Regions from separate parts of the Spinactinospora alkalitolerans genome, predicted to be linked through region 1. Evidence: riboswitches for the same ligand, from Rfam matches in the RefSeq annotation. Region 1 holds a riboswitch; each other region holds the start of a gene.
The links. A riboswitch is a leader RNA that binds a small molecule or an ion and turns the genes downstream of it on or off. The one in region 1 is predicted to bind cobalamin.

Region 1 (4,146 bases):
CCAGCGGCAGTTGGACGCGCAGGAGCACCCGCAGCCTGCTCATGCCGATGCCGCGGGCGGCGTCGACCAGCGTGCTGTCGACGCCGTTGAGGCCCACGACGGTGTTGCGCAGGATGGGCAGCAGGGCGTACAGCGTGATGGCCGTGACGCTCGGCGCGACGCCCAGGCCCAGAGGGGCGATGAGCAGGCCGAGCATGGCGATCGAGGGGATCGTGAAGATCACGCTGGTGGTCCCGGTGGCCATCGCCGTCGCCCGCTCGTTCCGGTGGACGAGGATCCCGATGACGACGCCGACCGCGGCGGCGATGAGCACGCACTGGGCGATCATGCTCGCGTGCTGGATCGTCTGGAAGGCGAGCTTGTCGGAACGGCTCGCGATGTACTCCAAGAGGGTCACGACGCGGCCGCCTCCCTGGCACGGGGGGAGGGTAGGGGAGCAGGGGTTTCAGCCATGAGGCCGGTTTTAACCGGCTGGTCGTGGAGTACTCGCTCCTTGGAAAAAGGGTGACTTTTCTGTTACCAAACGTGTGGCGGAGGAGACACGCCGGTGTGCGATGGAACACCCGCCGGAGGACCGGCGGGCCCGGTGCGGCGGAGGGGTCAGGCGGCGGCGGCCAGGGAGCGGATGTAGTTGAACTGCTGGTGCACCTGATTGATCTGGCCCTGGCCGTACACCCCGACCTGGGTGGTGTGGAAGGCCTGGCCGTTGCGCACGGAGACCTGGATGCTTCCGCTGACCGTCTTCTCCTTCACCAGCAGGAAGAACAGGCTGAAGACGCAGATGAAGAAGAAGCCGATGAGGGCGACGACCAGCGCCCACGTGGCCATCTTCTCCTGCACGTGGGACATGTCGTTGATGCTCCATGTGCTGCCCCGCAGCGGGAAGGCGCCTCCCGGGGTGATGACCTCGGTCTGGGTCACCGTGATGTCGCCCAGGGCGGCGACCGGCTGCCCTCCGGAGGGAACGGACTGCTGGTACCCGGGGGTCTGCCAGCCGCCGGTCTGCGCGCCCTGGTCGTAGGGCACCATCTGCCCTGAGGGGTAGCCGCCCGAGGGGACTCCGCCCTGCGCGTAGGGGTCCTGAGGGTGCGGAGTGCCGCCGGGCTGTCCGTAGTACGGGTCGCCGGAGCCCTGCTGGGGGTCGGGGTAATGGCTCATGCCGAGGATTCTTCCAAACCCGCAGGGCCCGCGGCACCGTTTGGGACCGATCCGGCGGCGACCGGTAGCGGCTCGGTCGCGCCTTCAGGACCCCTGTTCCCCGGGGGGCGGGAACGCGCGCTCGGCGGGGTCGCGCTGGCGGACGTTGCCCAGTTCCTCCTCCGGCGGGCTGGGGCTCCAGTCTTTCAGCCAGATGAACACGCGGTCCTCGCCGATGCTGGTGCACACGGGCCGGTCGAGGATGCGCCCGGCGCGCTCGGCTGCCTCGCGGGTGGCGTCGCGGTCGTCCTCGCCGCCGTAGTGGTAGGCGGTGGTGCCGTTGCGCTCCAGCCTGGCCGCGATCGCGCGGGCCGTCTCCTCGATGCGGTCGGCGTCTGCGGCCGGGGTGTCGGTGGTGGGGTGAACGTTGTCGGACATGGGGGGCTCCTTGACTGTTCGGTCCTACAATGCCCGATGCGTGGGCCTGTTGTCTCCCGCCCTTCTGCGAAGATGAGGGCGACGGCGCTGAGGAACACGGTGGGAATCCGTGGCTGTCTTCGCAACTGTGAAGGGGGAGCCGCCCCGCACGACGCCACTGCCGCACGCCGGTGGGAAGGCCGGGGCCGGCCGAGAAGCCTGAGCCAGGAGACTCCGCGCCGTCGCGCACCTGGGAGAGACCGGGACGGATCCGCCGGATCCGCCCCGACGAACCGCGAAAAGACGGTTCCCGACCGGAAGAAGGACCACGCGTGGCTACGATCCTGCTGCTGTCCACGGCCGACACCGAATTGCTCGCCGCCAGCGCCGCCGAAGCCGGCTACCGCACCGCGAACCCGGCGCGCACCGATCCCGATGAGGTCCCGGCCCTGCTGGAGGGGGTCGACGTCGCGGTGGTGCGCCTGCTGGGCGGGCGCGAGGCGTGGCCGCGCGGGCTCGACGCGCTGCGCGGCAGCGGGGTGCCGCTGGTGGCGCTGGGCGGCGAGGCCGCACCCGACGCCGAGCTGGTCGCGCTGTCGACCGTCCCTTCGGGGGTGGCCACCGACGCCCACGCCTACCTGTGCGAGGGCGGGGTCGGCAACCTCCGCCAGCTCGCCCGGTTCCTCTCCGACACCGTGCTGCTCACCGGCGAGGGGTTCGAGGCGCCGGAGAAGATGCCCGACCACGGCGTACACGGTGAGCGCGCGCAGCGGACGGACCGCCCGACGGTGGCGGTCGTCTTCTACCGCGCGCACGAGCTCTCCGGCAACACCGCGTTCATCGACACCCTGTGCGATGCGGTCGAGGCCGCGGGCGCCAACGCGCTGCCGGTGTTCTCCGGTTCGCTGCGGGGCCTGTCGCGCGAGACGTCCCCGGACCTGTTCGCCCTGCTCGACCGGGCCGATGCGATCATCACGACCGTGCTGGCGGCGGGCGGAGCGGCGAGCCGAGGAGCGAGCGGAGTGGGCGGCGGTCCTCGGAAGGCGTGGCGGGAACTCGGTGAGAGCCGTCCGCGGAGCGAGGGCGGAGGCGAGCGCGACCAGGAGCGCGGAGCGGTGGCGGCCGACGCCGGCGGCGGCGACGAGGACGCCTGGGACGCCGGCGCGCTCGCAGCCCTGGACATGCCGATCCTGCAGGGGCTGGTGCTGACCTCCGGCAGGGAGAAGTGGCGGGCCTCCGACGCCGCGCTGACGCCGATGGACGCCGGGATGCAGGTGGCCATCCCCGAGTTCGACGGCCGGCTGATCACCGTGCCGTTCTCGTTCAAGGAGACCGACCCGGCCAGCGGCATCCCGGTCTACGTCGCCGACCCCGAGCGCAGCGCGCGGGTGGCCGGCATCGCGGTGCGCCACGCCCGGCTGCGATCGGTGCCGCCGGCCGAGCGCCGCCTGGCCGTGGTGCTGTCCTCCTACCCGACCAAGCACTCCCGCGTCGGCAACGCCGTCGGCCTGGACACCCCGGCCTCGGCGGTGCGGCTGCTCCGCGAGCTGGCGGCGCGCGGCTACGACCTCGGCCCCGACGACGCGCTGTGGCGGGTGCCGGGACCGGAGGAGGACCGCCGCGCCGACGACGGCGACCCGCTGATCCACGCGCTGATCGGCGCGGGCGGCCACGACGTCGAGTGGCTGACCGAGGAGCAGCTCGCGCGGGCCTCGGCGCGGGTCCCGCTGGCGGACTACCTCCGCTGGTTCGAGGCGCTGCCGACCGAGCTGCGCGACGGCATCAGGGAGCACTGGGGCGAGCCGCCGGGCGGGCTCTACGTCGACGACTCCTCCGGCGACCCCGAGATCGTGCTGGCCTCCCTGCGCTTCGGCAACGTCGTGCTGATGATCCAGCCGCCGCGGGGCTTCGGCGAGAACCCGATCGCGATCTACCACGACCCCGACCTGCCCCCTTCGCACCACTACCTCGCCGCCTACCGCTGGCTGGAGACGGCCACCGGGGACGGGGGGATGGGGGCCGACGCGGTCATCCACCTCGGCAAGCACGGCACGCTGGAGTGGCTGCCGGGCAAGGGGCTGGGCCTGGCCGCCGAGGACGCCCCCGACGCCGTGCTGGGCGGCCTGCCGCTGATCTACCCGTTCATCGTCAACGATCCCGGCGAGGGCACCCAGGCCAAGCGGCGCGCCCACGCCACCGTCGTCGACCACCTGGTGCCGCCCATGGCGCGCGCCGACACCTACGGCGACATCGCCAAACTGGAGCAGTTGCTCGACGAGTACGCGCAGGTCAGCGACCTCGATCCGGACAAGGCCCCCACGCTGCGGGCGCAGATCTGGACGCTGATCAAGGCCGCGGAGCTGCACCACGACCTGCACACCGAGGAGATGCCCGGCGACGAGGACTTCGACGACTTCGTCATGCACGTCGACGGCTACCTCTGCGAGATCAAGGACGTGCAGATCCGCGACGGCCTGCACGTGCTCGGCGCGGCGCCCGAAGGGGAGGCCAGGGTCAACCTGGTCATGGCGGTGCTGCGGGCCGCGCAGGTGTGGGCCGGCCGGGCCGGCGCGCTGCCCGGTCTGCGCGCCG
Region 2 (4,146 bases), 4.5 Mb from region 1:
CGACCGCGGCCAGCAGCACCCGCGGCAGCCGCGACGTCAGCACGATCGTCTCGTGCACCCGCGGCCAGGTGGGCTCGGCCAGGCCGGGCAGCGTCCGGTGGATCAGGATCCGCCAGGTGTCGGCGAAGGTGATGTCCACCGACCCGGCCATGACCCCGAATGTCATCATCACCAGCAGGGCCGCGCCCAGCAGCGGCAGCACGACCGCCGCGCGCAGCCGGCCGTTGCGCGTGAACGCGGCCCGGCCGCCGCCGCGCGGCCGGGCCGGGGCCGCGGCGGTCCGCGCGCGCACGCCGCGCCCGCTCAGAACGCGTCCGGGTGGAGCTGCTCGGCGATGTCGGTCACCGCGTCACCGGTCCTGACGCCGACCAGGGCCGATGTCAGCGGCAGCACCGCGAAGCGCTCCTCCTCGACCGCCGGCGCGCCGGCCAGCACGGGGTCGGCGAGGACCGCCCGGCGCTTCTCCTCGACGGAGGTGGCGCCGTAGTCGTAGAACAGGATGACCTCGGGGGAACGCGCGGCGGCCTGCTCGATGGAGACGTCGGCGAAGGTGTCGTCGACGTCGCCGAACACGTTGCGCCCGCCGGCCCGCTCGATCAGATCGGAGCCGATGCCGCTGCCGCCGGAGGTGAAGACGGTGGTGTCGATGCTGTCCACGACCAGCACGTCCACCGGTTCGACGCCTTCGAGCCGCGCGCCGACCTCGGCCAGGTCGGCGTTCATCTCCTCGATCAGCTCCTCGGCGCGCTCCTCCACGCCGAAGATCCGGGCGACGTTGCGCAGCTCGGTCTCGACGGTCTCCGTCGTCACCTCGTCGGCGCACTGCTCGATGTTGAGGTAGGTGGCGATGCCCGCATCGGCCAGCGCCGGCCTGCCGCGGCCCTCGGTGTCGTCGAACGCGCTGGTGAATCCGCCGTAGACGAAGTCGGGTTCGGCCTCCAGCAGGACCTCGAACGAGGGGTAGGCGTCGGCGAGCACCGGGACCGAGGCGTAGGCGTCGGCGTACTCGGGCGGGACCTCGTCGTCCAGGTAGGCCGTGCCCACCATCCGATCCTCCAGGCCGAGCGCCAGCATCACCTCTGTGACGTGCTGGTTCAAGGTGACCACGCGCTCCGGCGGCGCGTCGACGCGGGTCTCGGAGCCGCAGTTGCCGATGGTCACCGGGTAGCCCTCGGCGGGCGGGCCGGAGCCGGTCGCGGTCTGCGCGGGGGCGCCGCAGCCGGTCAGCGCCACCGCGGTGGCGAGCGCGGCGGGCAGCAGGAGGCGGTGCGGTCGGTCGGGAACGGGGGTGGTGGGCACGTCTGGGTCCTCTCCCGGGATCCGGGCGCGGCGGGGAGGACCGGCAGCGGCGATCGGGCCCGCGGCCGCTTCCCCCGGGGTCCGCGCCCTCGTGGACGAAGCGGCGACGGCCCAGTCTCCTGACTCCCGGATCATCGCCTCCCCCGGCCTTCCAGCGCTTTCGCGCCGTGGCCCTGCGCGGGGTCGGCTCCTCGGTCACAGTGGCGGGACCGTGCCGGATTCGCACCGGCTTCCTGGTTTCCGTCGCGCCCACAATGCTAGCCGCCGGGGACCCGCGCGGACATGGCGACCGCCGGGGAACGGCCGGGGCCCGCCCGGCGCCGACCGTGCGCACACCCCTGATGACCGGCGAATACGGGCTCTGAAAAGGGGAGAGATCCATGGCCGATACGACAACGCGCACGCGGGGGCGCTGGCCATCTCGACAACCCTGGACCACGAATGAATCGATGATGTCTCGAATCGGTCAGCAGCTCGATATCGGTCATTGCCCGTGCCGGACCGCGCAGTCATGATCCGTGTAGTCCTGCGCCGTCGATTCGTGAGAGATGGGGAAGCCGCGTGAGCAGCTCCATGATCGGATCGGTCGTCACCTTCGCCGTTTACTTCGTGGTGATGGTGGCGGTCGGTCTGCTGGTGTACAAGAGAACGACCTCGCTGTCCGACTTCGTGTTGGGCGGCCGGCAGCTCAACAGTTGGGTGGCCGGCCTGAGCGCCAACGCCAGCGACTTCAGCGGATGGCTGCTGCTGGGCCTGCCCGGCGCGATCTACCTCTCCGGCCTGGGCGAGGCCTGGATCGCGGTCGGCCTGGGCATCGGCTTCTACGCGAGCTGGCGCATCGTCGCCCCCCGGCTGCGCGTCTACACCGAGCGGGTCAGCGACCTCCGCAACGGCGGGGAGTCCAACTCCCTGACGCTCTCCTCCTACCTGGAGAACCGGTTCGGCGACCACAGCGGGCTGCTGCGGGGCATCTCCGCGATCCTGATCCTGGTGTTCTACCTGTTCTACGTCGCCTCCGGCCTGCTGTCGATGGGCGTGCTGTTCGACCAGGTCTTCGGGTGGCCGCCCGCCATCGCCGTCATCGTCGGCGCGTCGATCATCGTCCTCTACACCTTCCTGGGCGGGTTCCTCGCGGTCAGCCTGACCGACGTGATCCAGGCCGCGATGATGTGGATCGCGCTGCTGATCGTGCCGGTCGTCGCGGTCGTCACCATCGGCGGGTTCGGCACGGCCCTGGACACGGTCGGCGACCGCAACGAGAACCTGCTGTCGGCGTTCGGCGGCGCCTCGCTCGCCGACGGGAGCTGGCAGACCACCGACGCCCTCGGCGCCGTCGTCATCGTCTCCGGCCTGGCCTGGGGCATCGGATACCTGGGGCAGCCGCACATCCTGGCGCGCTTCATGGGGATCCGGTCCATCGCCGACATCCCCAAGGCCCGCGTCGTGAGCGTCGGCTGGGCCGTCACGGCCATGTTCCTGGCCGTCCTCGTCGGCTTCTCCGGCATCGCCTACTTCGACACCCCGATCGACAACCCCGAGAGCGTCTTCCTCTCCCTGATCCAGGCGCTCACGCACCCGCTCGTGGCCGGCCTGCTGCTGGCCGCCGTGCTCGCCGCCGTCATGAGCACCGCCGACTCCCAGCTCCTCGTCGCCGCCGCGGCGCTGACCGAGGACGGCTACCGCGCGTTCATGGACCGCGAGGCCCCGGCGCGCAGGCTGGTGCTGGTCAGCAGGCTCGCCGTCATCGGCGTCGCGGTCGCCGCGGGCCTGCTCGCCCTGTACAGCGACGAGAACGTCCTCGGCCTGGTCGGCTACGCCTGGGCCGGGTTCGGCGCGGGCTTCGGTCCGGTCATCGTGCTCTCGCTGTACTGGAAGAAGATGAACTGGATCGGCGCGCTCGGCGGCATGATCGGCGGCGGCGCCACCGCCATCATCTGGGACATCCTCGACGAGCGGGTCCTGGGCACCGGCCTGTACGCGATGGTGCCCGCGGTCGTCGTCTCGCTGGCCGCGATCTTCATCCTCAACCCGCTCGGACGGGCCACCGAGCGGATGGGCGACGACTTCGACGTGATGGAGCGCGAGGTCGGCGCGGGGGTCTGACGCCGGTTCCGGTGAAGGGGCCGCGGGCGCGGGGAGTCCGCGGTCCCTTTTCTCCCATTGGAGGCTGTGACGTCCCGGTTATGGCGCGGGACGCGCCGTGACGGTAGAACGGTCGGCATGACCGCCACGAACGAGCGCCCCGCCGCATGGACCCGGCTCGACGTTCCCGAAGGGCTGTGCCTGGGGACGCTGGCCGCCGAACCCGGCGGCTTCCGGCTGGAGGCCAGCGAGGTCGTGGTGGACCGGCGGGAGCGGTTCTCCTGCCGGTTCACGGTGTGCACCGATCTGGCGTGGGCGACCAGGGAGGTCCGCGCCGAGGTGCTGACGGAGGAAGGGGCGCGCTCGATCGAGCTGACCTGCGGCGGAGGGCAGTGGCGGGTCGACGGCAGGCGCGACCCCGCGCTGGACGGCTGCGTCGACGTCGACGTGGCGGCCACGCCGCTGACCAACACCCTGCCGATCCGCCGCCTCGGCCTGGCCCCGGGGGAGTTCCGTGACATCGGGGTCGCCTGGATCGACGTCCCCAGCCTCAAGGTGCACCGGATGAAGCAGCGCTACACCCGGCTGACCCAGTCGGGCGGCCTGGAGCGCTACGAGTACCGCGCCCCCGGTTTCGGCGCCTTCGACCTGACCGTCGACGGCGACGGCCTGGTCATCGACTACGAACACTTCGCCAGGAGAATCCGCTGACCGGCGCGCTCGGCGGGCGAGGATCAGGGGAACAGCCTGGTCAGATCGACGTCG
Region 3 (4,146 bases), 4.5 Mb from region 1:
GGTCAGCCGGAGGACGATCTGGACCGGCTCCTCGACGAGTAGGCGAGCAGGGGACGGAACCGGTTCTGCGCGAGGAAGGAGCCGGCGGCGATGTACCAGGAGAGGCCGTCACGCGTGGCCGGCGCCGTGCTGTGGCGCGGCGGGGCGCCGGAGGCGGACACCGGCACCGGCACCGGCGGGGTGCGGCGCGTCCTGCCGGACGGGTGCATGGACCTGATCTGGATCGGCGGCGGACTGCTGGTCGCCGGGCCCGACACGGCCGCGCACACGGTGACCGACGCGCCCGGTGACGCCTACACCGGACTGCGGTTCGACCCGGGGCTGGGCCCGTCCGTCATCGGGACACCGGCCGCCGAACTGCGCGACCTGCGCGTCCCGCTGGCGGAGCTGTGGCCGACCGAGCAGGTGCGGATCCTCACCGAGCGGCTCGCCGAGGCGCCGGCCCCGGGGCGGGTCCTGGAGTCGATCGCGGCCGACCTGCCGCGCCACAGCGGCCTGGCCGACCCGATCGCCCCCGCGGTCCTCGCCCACCTGCGCCCGCCGCCCGGCGGCACGGCGCCGGGCAGCGGGCGCGCCGGGCCGCGGGTGCGCGCCGCGGCCGACGCGGTCGGGCTGAGCGAGCGGCAACTGCACCGGCGCTGCCTGACCGCCTTCGGGTACGGGCCGAAGACCCTGGACCGGATCCTGCGGATGAACCGGGCGCTGGACATGGCGCGCGCGGGAACGCCGCTCGCCCTGGCCGCGGCCGCGGCGGGCTACGCCGACCAGGCCCACCTCACCCGCGAGGTGCGCTCCCTGACCGGCGTCCCCCCGGGCTCGCTGGTGGGCCAGCGCGCCGGGTCCGGCGGTTCGCCCCGCCCTGGGGCACCGGAACCGGTGCCGTCGGCGCCGCGGTCGCGGCGCGGCCCGATCAGGTCCCAGCGGTTGCCGTAGGGGTCCCGGAAGACGGCCACCGTTCCGTAGGGCTCGTGCCGGGGCGGCTCTTCGAACACGACCCCGGCCGCCCGCATCCGCTCGTGGTCCCGGTCGAAATCCTCGGTGTTGAGGAACCAGCCGACGCGCCCGCCGGTCTGGTCGCCGATGCGCGCCGCCTGCTCGGGGGTCGCGGCCCGCGCGAGGAGCACGGCCGTCTCCCGCGCCCCCGGCGGGCCGACCACGACCCAGCGCTTCTCGTCGCTGATGCGGGTGTCCTCGATGAGCTCGAAGCCGACGGCGTTCACGTAGAAGGCGACGGCCTCGTCGTAGTCGCGCACGACGAGGGTCACCAGTCCCAGGTGCGGCATCCGACGATCATGCCGCACCTCTCCCCCGCCCCGGTTACCGGCCCCTGCCCGGTCCGACGGGCTGACCGGACAGCGGGGCGTAGAGGTCGACGCCGTTGCCGTCCGGATCGTTCACCACGGCGTAGCGCTGGCCCCAGAACGCGTCCCAGGGCGCCATGTGCCCCTCGTAGCCGGCCGCCGTCAGCTCGGCGTAGACGGCGTCCACCTCGGCGGGGTCGTCGCAGGCGAAGGCCAGGCCGAGGCGTCCGCCGCCGGGGGCCGGCTTCCAGTCGGGGTCGAAGGAGCGGATCGTTTCGTCGGTGTCCCAGGCCATCCGCAGCCCGCCGCCCAGCTCCGCCTCGACGTGCGGCTCGGAGTCGGCCTCAGCGGGGACGTCGACCCCGAGGCGGCGGTAGAACGCCAGCGACCGCCCCATGTCGGCGACCGCGATACCGATGAGATTGAACCTGATTGCCATGCCGACGACGCTAGACCGCGCCCGCCGCGGCGGTCTTGAAGGAAACGGACGCGTCCCCGCCGGTCAGGGGGACCGGAGGAGTTCCCTGCCGAGGGCGTAGGCGCCAGGCAGGTCCGGCCCCCGGTACTCGGCGCGGGCGATCCCGGCGAGGTGGTGGTCGGCGTTGACCGCGACGGTGCGCTCCAGGTGCCGGAACAGCGGGGCGTCACTCATGGAGTCCCCGTAGGCGACGCACCGCTCCGGCCCGATGCCCTCGCGCCCGCGGACCTCGTCGACGATCCGCACTTTGTCGGCGGGGGTGAGGATGTTCTCGGGCACGACCGGTTCGGCGAACGGAGGGGGCGGGAAGCGCGACGCGACGATCTCGTCGAAGCCGAACTCCAGCAGGTGCCGGGCGTAGAAGTCCGGCGACATCGTGATCACCAGGGACCGCTCGCCGCGGCGGCGGATGTCGGCGCAGACATCGGCGACGCCGGTGAGGAACGGGCTCGCCCGGAACGCCTCCTCGACCTGCGCCGCGGTGAGCTCCCTCCACAGGCTGTGGATCTCGCGGGCGAACCCCCGCGTGTCGATCACCCCGCCGGCGAACCGCTGCTCCAACTCGGTGAGCTCGGCGACGGTGCCGCGGACCCCGGCCACCTCAAGACTCGCCGTCGACCCGTTGAGCAGCGTGCCGTCCATGTCGAACACATGCAGAAACGTCATCGCGTCCCATTATCGCCTCCGTGAGGCACCAGCCGAACCAGCACGCCGATATCTTGAGGTTGTCGCGAGTGGTGGGCACCAGATGTAGTATCCCTTCCGCTGGTGGTTCACCCGGGGTGAGAGGTTCGGGTGAGGCAAGAGGGAACCCGGTGCGAATCCGGGACTGCCCCGCAGCGGTGAGCGGGAACGGAAGCCGTCTTGTGCACTGGGTGCCGCGCCATGGCGCCCGGGAAGCGACGGCCGGTAGGACGGGCCACGGGCCCGGTGCCCGCGAGTCCGAAGACCTGCCACCGGCGTGCGCGCGCGGCGCGCACCGCAACGGGGCCTCGAGGGTGGGCCGCCGCGAACCCGGTAGATCAGCGTGGGCCGTCGCAGCCCGCCCCGTTCGTGTGCGCTCCGACCTCGAAACCCCAACCGGTTTTCGTCTACCTGGTTGGAGCCACCATGACCCTCGACACCGACGTCGCCCCCTCGGCGGCGACGCCTCCCCCCCTCGGACCCGATGGACCGGGTCCGATTGGTGGTCGGGGAGGCCTGCGCGGGGCTGGACGGCGCCTCGGCCGAGACCGTCATCGCCGAGGCGCGGCGCAACCTCTACCCGGGCATCCGCCCCGACGAACTGGAGCTCGCGCTGGTCATGGCGGCGCGCGCGTTCGTCGAGGCCGACCCCGACTACTCCTACGCCAGCGCGCGCCTGCTCCTGGACAAGCTGCGCCGCGAGGCGCTGACCTTCCTCTCCGGCGGTTTCGACGAGGCCGACCAGGCGGCCATGGCCGACCGCTACGCCGGCTACCTCGCCGACTACGTCGCCCGCGGCGTCGAGCTGGAGCAGCTCGACCCCGAGCTCGCGGCGTTCGACCTCGCCCGCCTCGGCGCCGCGCTGCGCCCCGAGCGCGACCTGGACTTCACCTTCCTCGGCCTGCAGACCCTCTACGACCGCTACTTCCTGCACAGCGGAGGCGTCCGCTACGAGCTGCCGCAGGCGTTCTTCATGCGCGTCGCCATGGGGCTGGCGCTCAAGGAGGACGACCGGGAGGCCCGCGCGATCGAGTTCTACGAGCTGCTGTCCTCGTTCGACTTCATGTGCTCCACGCCGACGCTGTTCAACTCCGGCACCCGCCGCGCCCAACTGTCGTCGTGCTTCCTCACCACCGTCGAGGACGACCTCCAGGGCATCTTCCACGGCATCGGCAACAACGCGCTGCTGTCGAAGTACTCCGGCGGCCTCGGCAACGACTGGACCCCGGTGCGCGGCATGGGCGCCCACATCAAGGGCACCAACGGCCAGAGCCAGGGCGTCGTCCCGTTCCTGAAGATCGCCAACGACACCGCGGTGGCGGTGAACCAGTGCTTCGCGCCGGAGACATCGGTGTACACGGCCGATGGCGTCAAGGCGATCCGCGACGTGCGAATCGGCGATCTGGTCTTGGGGAAGAGCGGTCATTACCGCGAGGTAACGGAGGTTTTCGCCTACGACCAGACCGATCCGATGGTCGAAGTGGACATCAAGCATTCGATCGAGACGCTGAAGGTGACCGCGGGGCACCCGTTCCGCGCCATTCAGGGCGTTCAACTGGAGCAGTCGAACACCCGGACCCTGGAATGGCCGGCCAACGGCAAAGTGCGGCCTGAATGGGTGGAAGCGGGTGAGCTGAGCAAGGGCGACTACGTCGGCCAGGTCATCCCGAAGGAGGTCCTACC
Region 4 (4,146 bases), 3.0 Mb from region 1:
GTTCGGGCCGGGAGACGTCGCCGAACAGGATCGGCGGGCGGACGCAGCGCGAGCCGTAGGACTGCACCCACCCGTGCCGGGTGCTCGCGTAACCCGCCAACTGCTCGGCGAAGTACTGCACCATGTCGTTGCGCTCGGGCTCGCCGTGGACCAGGACGTCCAGGCCGATGTCCTCCTGCAGCGCGATCACCCGGTCGATCTCGGCGCGCATGCGCCGCTCGTACTCGGTCCGGTCGATGCCGCCCGCGCGGTGGGCGGCGCGCGCGGCCCTGACCTCGTCGGTCTGCGGGAAGGAGCCGATCGTGGTGGTCGGCAGCAGCGGCGGCGCGGCCGAGGCCGCCGACCCGGCGCGGGCCGCGGACCGCTGCTCGTGGTCGACGCGCTCGGCCGCGTCCCCCAAGGCGTCCAGACGGGCGCGCACCCGCTGGTCGACGAAGGACGCGGGAACCGGTGCGGCGGCGCGCGTCCACCCCGCTCCGGCGCCGGGCGCCTGCTCCCCGCCCGCGAGCCTGCGCCCGAGCAGCACCACCTCATCGGCCTTCTGCCGGGCGAAGGCCAGCCGCTCCCGCAGAGCGGGGTCCAGACCGGTCTCCGCGTCGAGGTCGATCGGCACGTGCAGCAGCGAGCAGCTCGTGCTCACCACGACCTCGCCGGCCAGGCCCAGCAGGGAGGTCAGCGTGGACAGCGCGGCGGGGACGTCGGTGCGCCAGACGTTGCGGCCGTCGACCACGCCAGCCACCAGGGTCCGCTCACCCAGGCCGGAGACGGCGGCGAGGTCGCGCAGGGAGTCGGGCGCGGTGACCAGGTCCAGCCCGATCGCCTCGACGGCGGTGCGCTTGAGCGCGGCGACGGCGTCGGGGCCGATGGAGCCGAAGTAGGTCTGCACCAGCAGTCGGGGCCGTCCGGCGACGCGGCCGAGCCGGGCGTAGGCGCGTTCCAGTTCGGGCAGTGCGGCCCGCCCCGCATCGGTGGCCAGGATCGGCTCGTCGAGCTGGACCCAGCCCGCTCCGGCGGCGCCGAGCTCGTCGAGCAGGGCGGCGTAGCAGGCGAGCAGGTCGTCCAGGAGCTCCAGGGGCCGCCACCCCGGCGGTGCGTCAGCGGCCGGCTTGGCCAGCAGCAGGAAGGTGAGCGGGCCGACCAGCACCGGCCTGGTCTCCATGCCCAGCCCTCGCGCCTGGCAGTACTCCGAGAGCGGTTTGCGCCCGGCCAGGCGCGGCCGGGTGGCCGGCGAGAGCTCGGGCACCAGGTAGTGGTAGTTGGTGTCGAACCACTTCGTCATCTCCAGCGGCGGGACGTCGTCGGCGCCCCGGGCCATGGCGAAGTAGCGCGCCAGTTCGGCCTCGCGGCCGTCGCGCCCGGCGGCGACCCCGGCGAATCTCGGTGGGACCGCGTCGAACAGGACGGCGGTGTCCAGGACGTGGTCGTAGTAGGAGAACGTGTTGGACGGGATGTGCGCGATCCCGGCGTCGCGCAGCGCCTCCCAGACGGTGCGGCGCAGCCGGGCGCCGACCGCGTCCAGGGCCGGCGCGTCGATGCCGCCGGCCCAGAAGGACTCGGTGGCGCGCTTGAGCTCTCGGTCGGCCCCGATGCGGGGGTAGCCCAGAACGGTCGTCGTCATCGGGCACCGCCCCCCGCTGAAGTGCGGGCACGGGTTCTCATCAGCTTTTCTTCCCCTCGTCGAGCAGCCATGAGGTCCGGCCGCCGAGGAGGGGGCGGGCGCGCGGGCAGGGCGTGGGACGCGCCGCACCCGCCGTCACCCGGCCCTCCCTCGGGGCCGCGGACCACCGCGGGCGCGCGCTGCGTCCGCGGGCGGTGGCAGGTCTTCGGACTCGCGGGCGCGGCGCGGCGGCGTTTCGCCGCGCCTCCTACCGGCCGTCGCTTCCCGGGCGCGTTCGGCGCCCAGTGCTCGTGACGGCTGTCGTTCCCGCTCACCGCTGCGGGGCAGTCCCGGATTCGCACCGGGTTCCCTCTTGCGACACGTGGGGGCCGCGGCTCCCACGTGAACCAACCGCGATCGGCAGTATAGGCCGAGCCCTTCCGCAGGCACCGGCCGGCACCGGGGGTCCGCGGGCGCGGCGCCTCGATGCCGGCCGGCGGCGATTGTCCGGATGTGGTCGTGCGCCCCGATGATCCGGCGGCGGTGCGGCGCAGCGGGAGACCCGGCCCCTCCTGCGGTGGAGAAGGCCCACGTCACAGCAGCCTGGGGTGTTCGTCACCCGCGCCGGAAAAACGGCTGATGGGCCGGCCCCGCGCGTGCTGTCACCGGTATGGGCGTACCTGCCCACCCCGCCGAAGTCATACCCTCGTTCGATGGGCCGGATCGACACCACCGCGAACCTGTGCCGACCGGTCGGAGCCGGACCCCCCGCTCCCCTCCCGCGAAACACGGGTCGCCCCCTCATGATCTGACGAACGCGAAAGACTGCCGTCCCCTTGAAGAACCCTCCCGAGCCCCACCCGTCCTCCTGCGGAAGCACCGCGGCAAGCAGCATCAGGAACAGCACCGGCAGCGCCGCCCTCCGGGTCCGCGGCGGTCGCGGCGCCGTGCGCGCCTTCGGTGCCGCCGCCATCGCGGTCGCGGCCGTCCTGTTGGTCGGCGCGTGCTCGGAGGAGGGGAACGCCGAGCAGACCTCGGGCGGCGGGTCCGAGGAGCGCCCCAAGGCGACCGGCGCGCCCGAGGAGCTCACGGCCGTCGACCCCGAGCACGTGGTCGGCCTCGGCGAGGAGAGGTCCTCCGAGGACGGCGGCGTCGCGATCGACATCGCCTACCCCACCGTCCCCAACGCCGACCCGCTGAACGAGCGTCTGGGGGCGGTCACCGCCCGGGAGGCCGACGACTTCAAGGCGGCCAACCCCGGGGCGAAGAACCTCTCGATCTCCTGGGGCCTGACCGCGGCCGGCGACGACGTCGTGGGCGTGCGCCTCACCCAGGACGAGGAGGACTCCGAGGGGCCGCGCACCGGGTACTCCACGTACTGGTACGACGCCGCGAACGAGCACCCGGCCCTCTCCACCGAGCTCCTCGCGGGGCAGGAGGAGCTCCAGGAGCTCGACGGCCTGGTGAAGGAGCGGTTGAAGGACGAGGAGGGCGTCGACCTCTCCGCGATCCAGCCGATCGCGCGCACCTACGACTCGATGGGCTTCAACCCCGACGGCGACCTCGTGGTGGAGTTCGACGAGGGCCAGGTCGCCGATGCCGGCGCCGGGCGGGTCTTCGCCGTGGTGGACAGCGAGGAGGCCGATCCGCTGCTGTCGGACTTCGGCGAGCGCGCGCGGGCGGCGGCCACCGTCGTCACGCCCGACTTCGAGATCCCCGAGCCGCCCTCGGCGCCCAAGGACGGCGCCGAGCAGGGCGCGGCCCCCGGTGTCATGCCGGTGGGCGCGGAGGACGTCGACTGCGCCGACCCCGAGTCCAAGTGCGTCGCGCTCACCTTCGACGACGGCCCGGGCGAACGCACCCCCGAGCTGCTCGACGCGCTCGCCGAGCACGATGCCAGGGCCACCTTCTTCGTCACCGGCGGACCCGTCAGGGAGCACCCCGAGACCCTGCGCCGCGAGTACGCCGAGGGCCACGAGGTCGGCAACCACACCGTGAACCACCCGGACCTGGCCACGCTCTCGGCCGGTGAGGTCGGCGACGAGCTGAGCACCGTCAACGCGCTCATCCGGCGCGAGACCGGCCATCGGGTCGGCCTCATGCGCCCGCCCTACGGCTCGACCGACGACACCGTCTCCCAGGTGTCGGAGGAGCAGGGGCTCGCCGAGATCATCTGGAGCATCGACACCAACGACTGGAAGGACCGCGACTCCGGCATCGTCGCCAAGCGCGCGGTGCGGGACATCCGGCCGGGGTCGATCGTGCTCATGCACGACATCCACGACACGACGATCGACGCGGTCCCCACGATCCTGGAGAAGCTGGAGAAGAAGGGTTACACCATGGTGACCGTCTCCCAGTTGCTGGGGGACACCGATCCGGGCGAGTCCTACATGGACGGCCACCCCGAGGAGCCCGCCGAGTAGTCTCCGGATCCCTCGTGAGCAAGGGCCCAGCGGGTCCCTGTACGAAAATGTCCCTGGTCGCGCATAGGGTGGGACGCCGTGAGCGAGAGCCGCGAGCGAGATCGGCCGGGCGGTCGGCCCGTG

Region 2: another riboswitch for cobalamin. It lies ahead of HDA32_RS26930 (ABC transporter substrate-binding protein); the one in region 1 lies ahead of cobN (cobaltochelatase subunit CobN).
Region 3: another riboswitch for cobalamin. It lies ahead of HDA32_RS27040 (ribonucleoside-diphosphate reductase subunit alpha); the one in region 1 lies ahead of cobN (cobaltochelatase subunit CobN).
Region 4: another riboswitch for cobalamin. It lies ahead of metE (5-methyltetrahydropteroyltriglutamate--homocysteine S-methyltransferase); the one in region 1 lies ahead of cobN (cobaltochelatase subunit CobN).

The regions. Positions count from the first base shown of each region.
Region 1 covers NZ_JACCCC010000001.1:1,520,446-1,524,591, forward strand. The annotation lists gene HDA32_RS06805 (ABC transporter permease) at 1-397, opposite strand, end outside; gene HDA32_RS06810 (hypothetical protein) at 601-1,158, opposite strand; gene HDA32_RS06815 (hypothetical protein) at 1,243-1,575, opposite strand; cobalamin riboswitch at 1,665-1,789, shown strand; gene cobN (cobaltochelatase subunit CobN) at 1,887-4,146, shown strand, end outside.
Region 2 covers NZ_JACCCC010000001.1:6,022,176-6,026,321, reverse strand. The annotation lists gene HDA32_RS26935 (FecCD family ABC transporter permease) at 1-292, opposite strand, end outside; gene HDA32_RS26930 (ABC transporter substrate-binding protein) at 304-1,299, opposite strand; cobalamin riboswitch at 1,392-1,579, opposite strand; gene putP (sodium/proline symporter PutP) at 1,873-3,402, shown strand; gene HDA32_RS26920 (putative glycolipid-binding domain-containing protein) at 3,520-4,092, shown strand; gene HDA32_RS26915 (Uma2 family endonuclease) at 4,133-4,146, opposite strand, start outside.
Region 3 covers NZ_JACCCC010000001.1:6,045,439-6,049,584, forward strand. The annotation lists gene HDA32_RS27020 (hypothetical protein) at 1-42, shown strand, start outside; partial or broken gene HDA32_RS27025 (DUF6597 domain-containing transcriptional factor) at 91-759, shown strand; gene HDA32_RS31150 (VOC family protein) at 756-1,283, opposite strand; gene HDA32_RS27030 (VOC family protein) at 1,318-1,740, opposite strand; gene HDA32_RS27035 (HAD family hydrolase) at 1,804-2,445, opposite strand; cobalamin riboswitch at 2,532-2,751, shown strand; gene HDA32_RS27040 (ribonucleoside-diphosphate reductase subunit alpha) at 2,948-4,146, shown strand, end outside.
Region 4 covers NZ_JACCCC010000001.1:4,485,211-4,489,356, forward strand. The annotation lists gene metE (5-methyltetrahydropteroyltriglutamate--homocysteine S-methyltransferase) at 1-1,618, opposite strand, end outside; cobalamin riboswitch at 1,798-2,025, opposite strand; gene HDA32_RS19895 (polysaccharide deacetylase family protein) at 2,545-4,023, shown strand.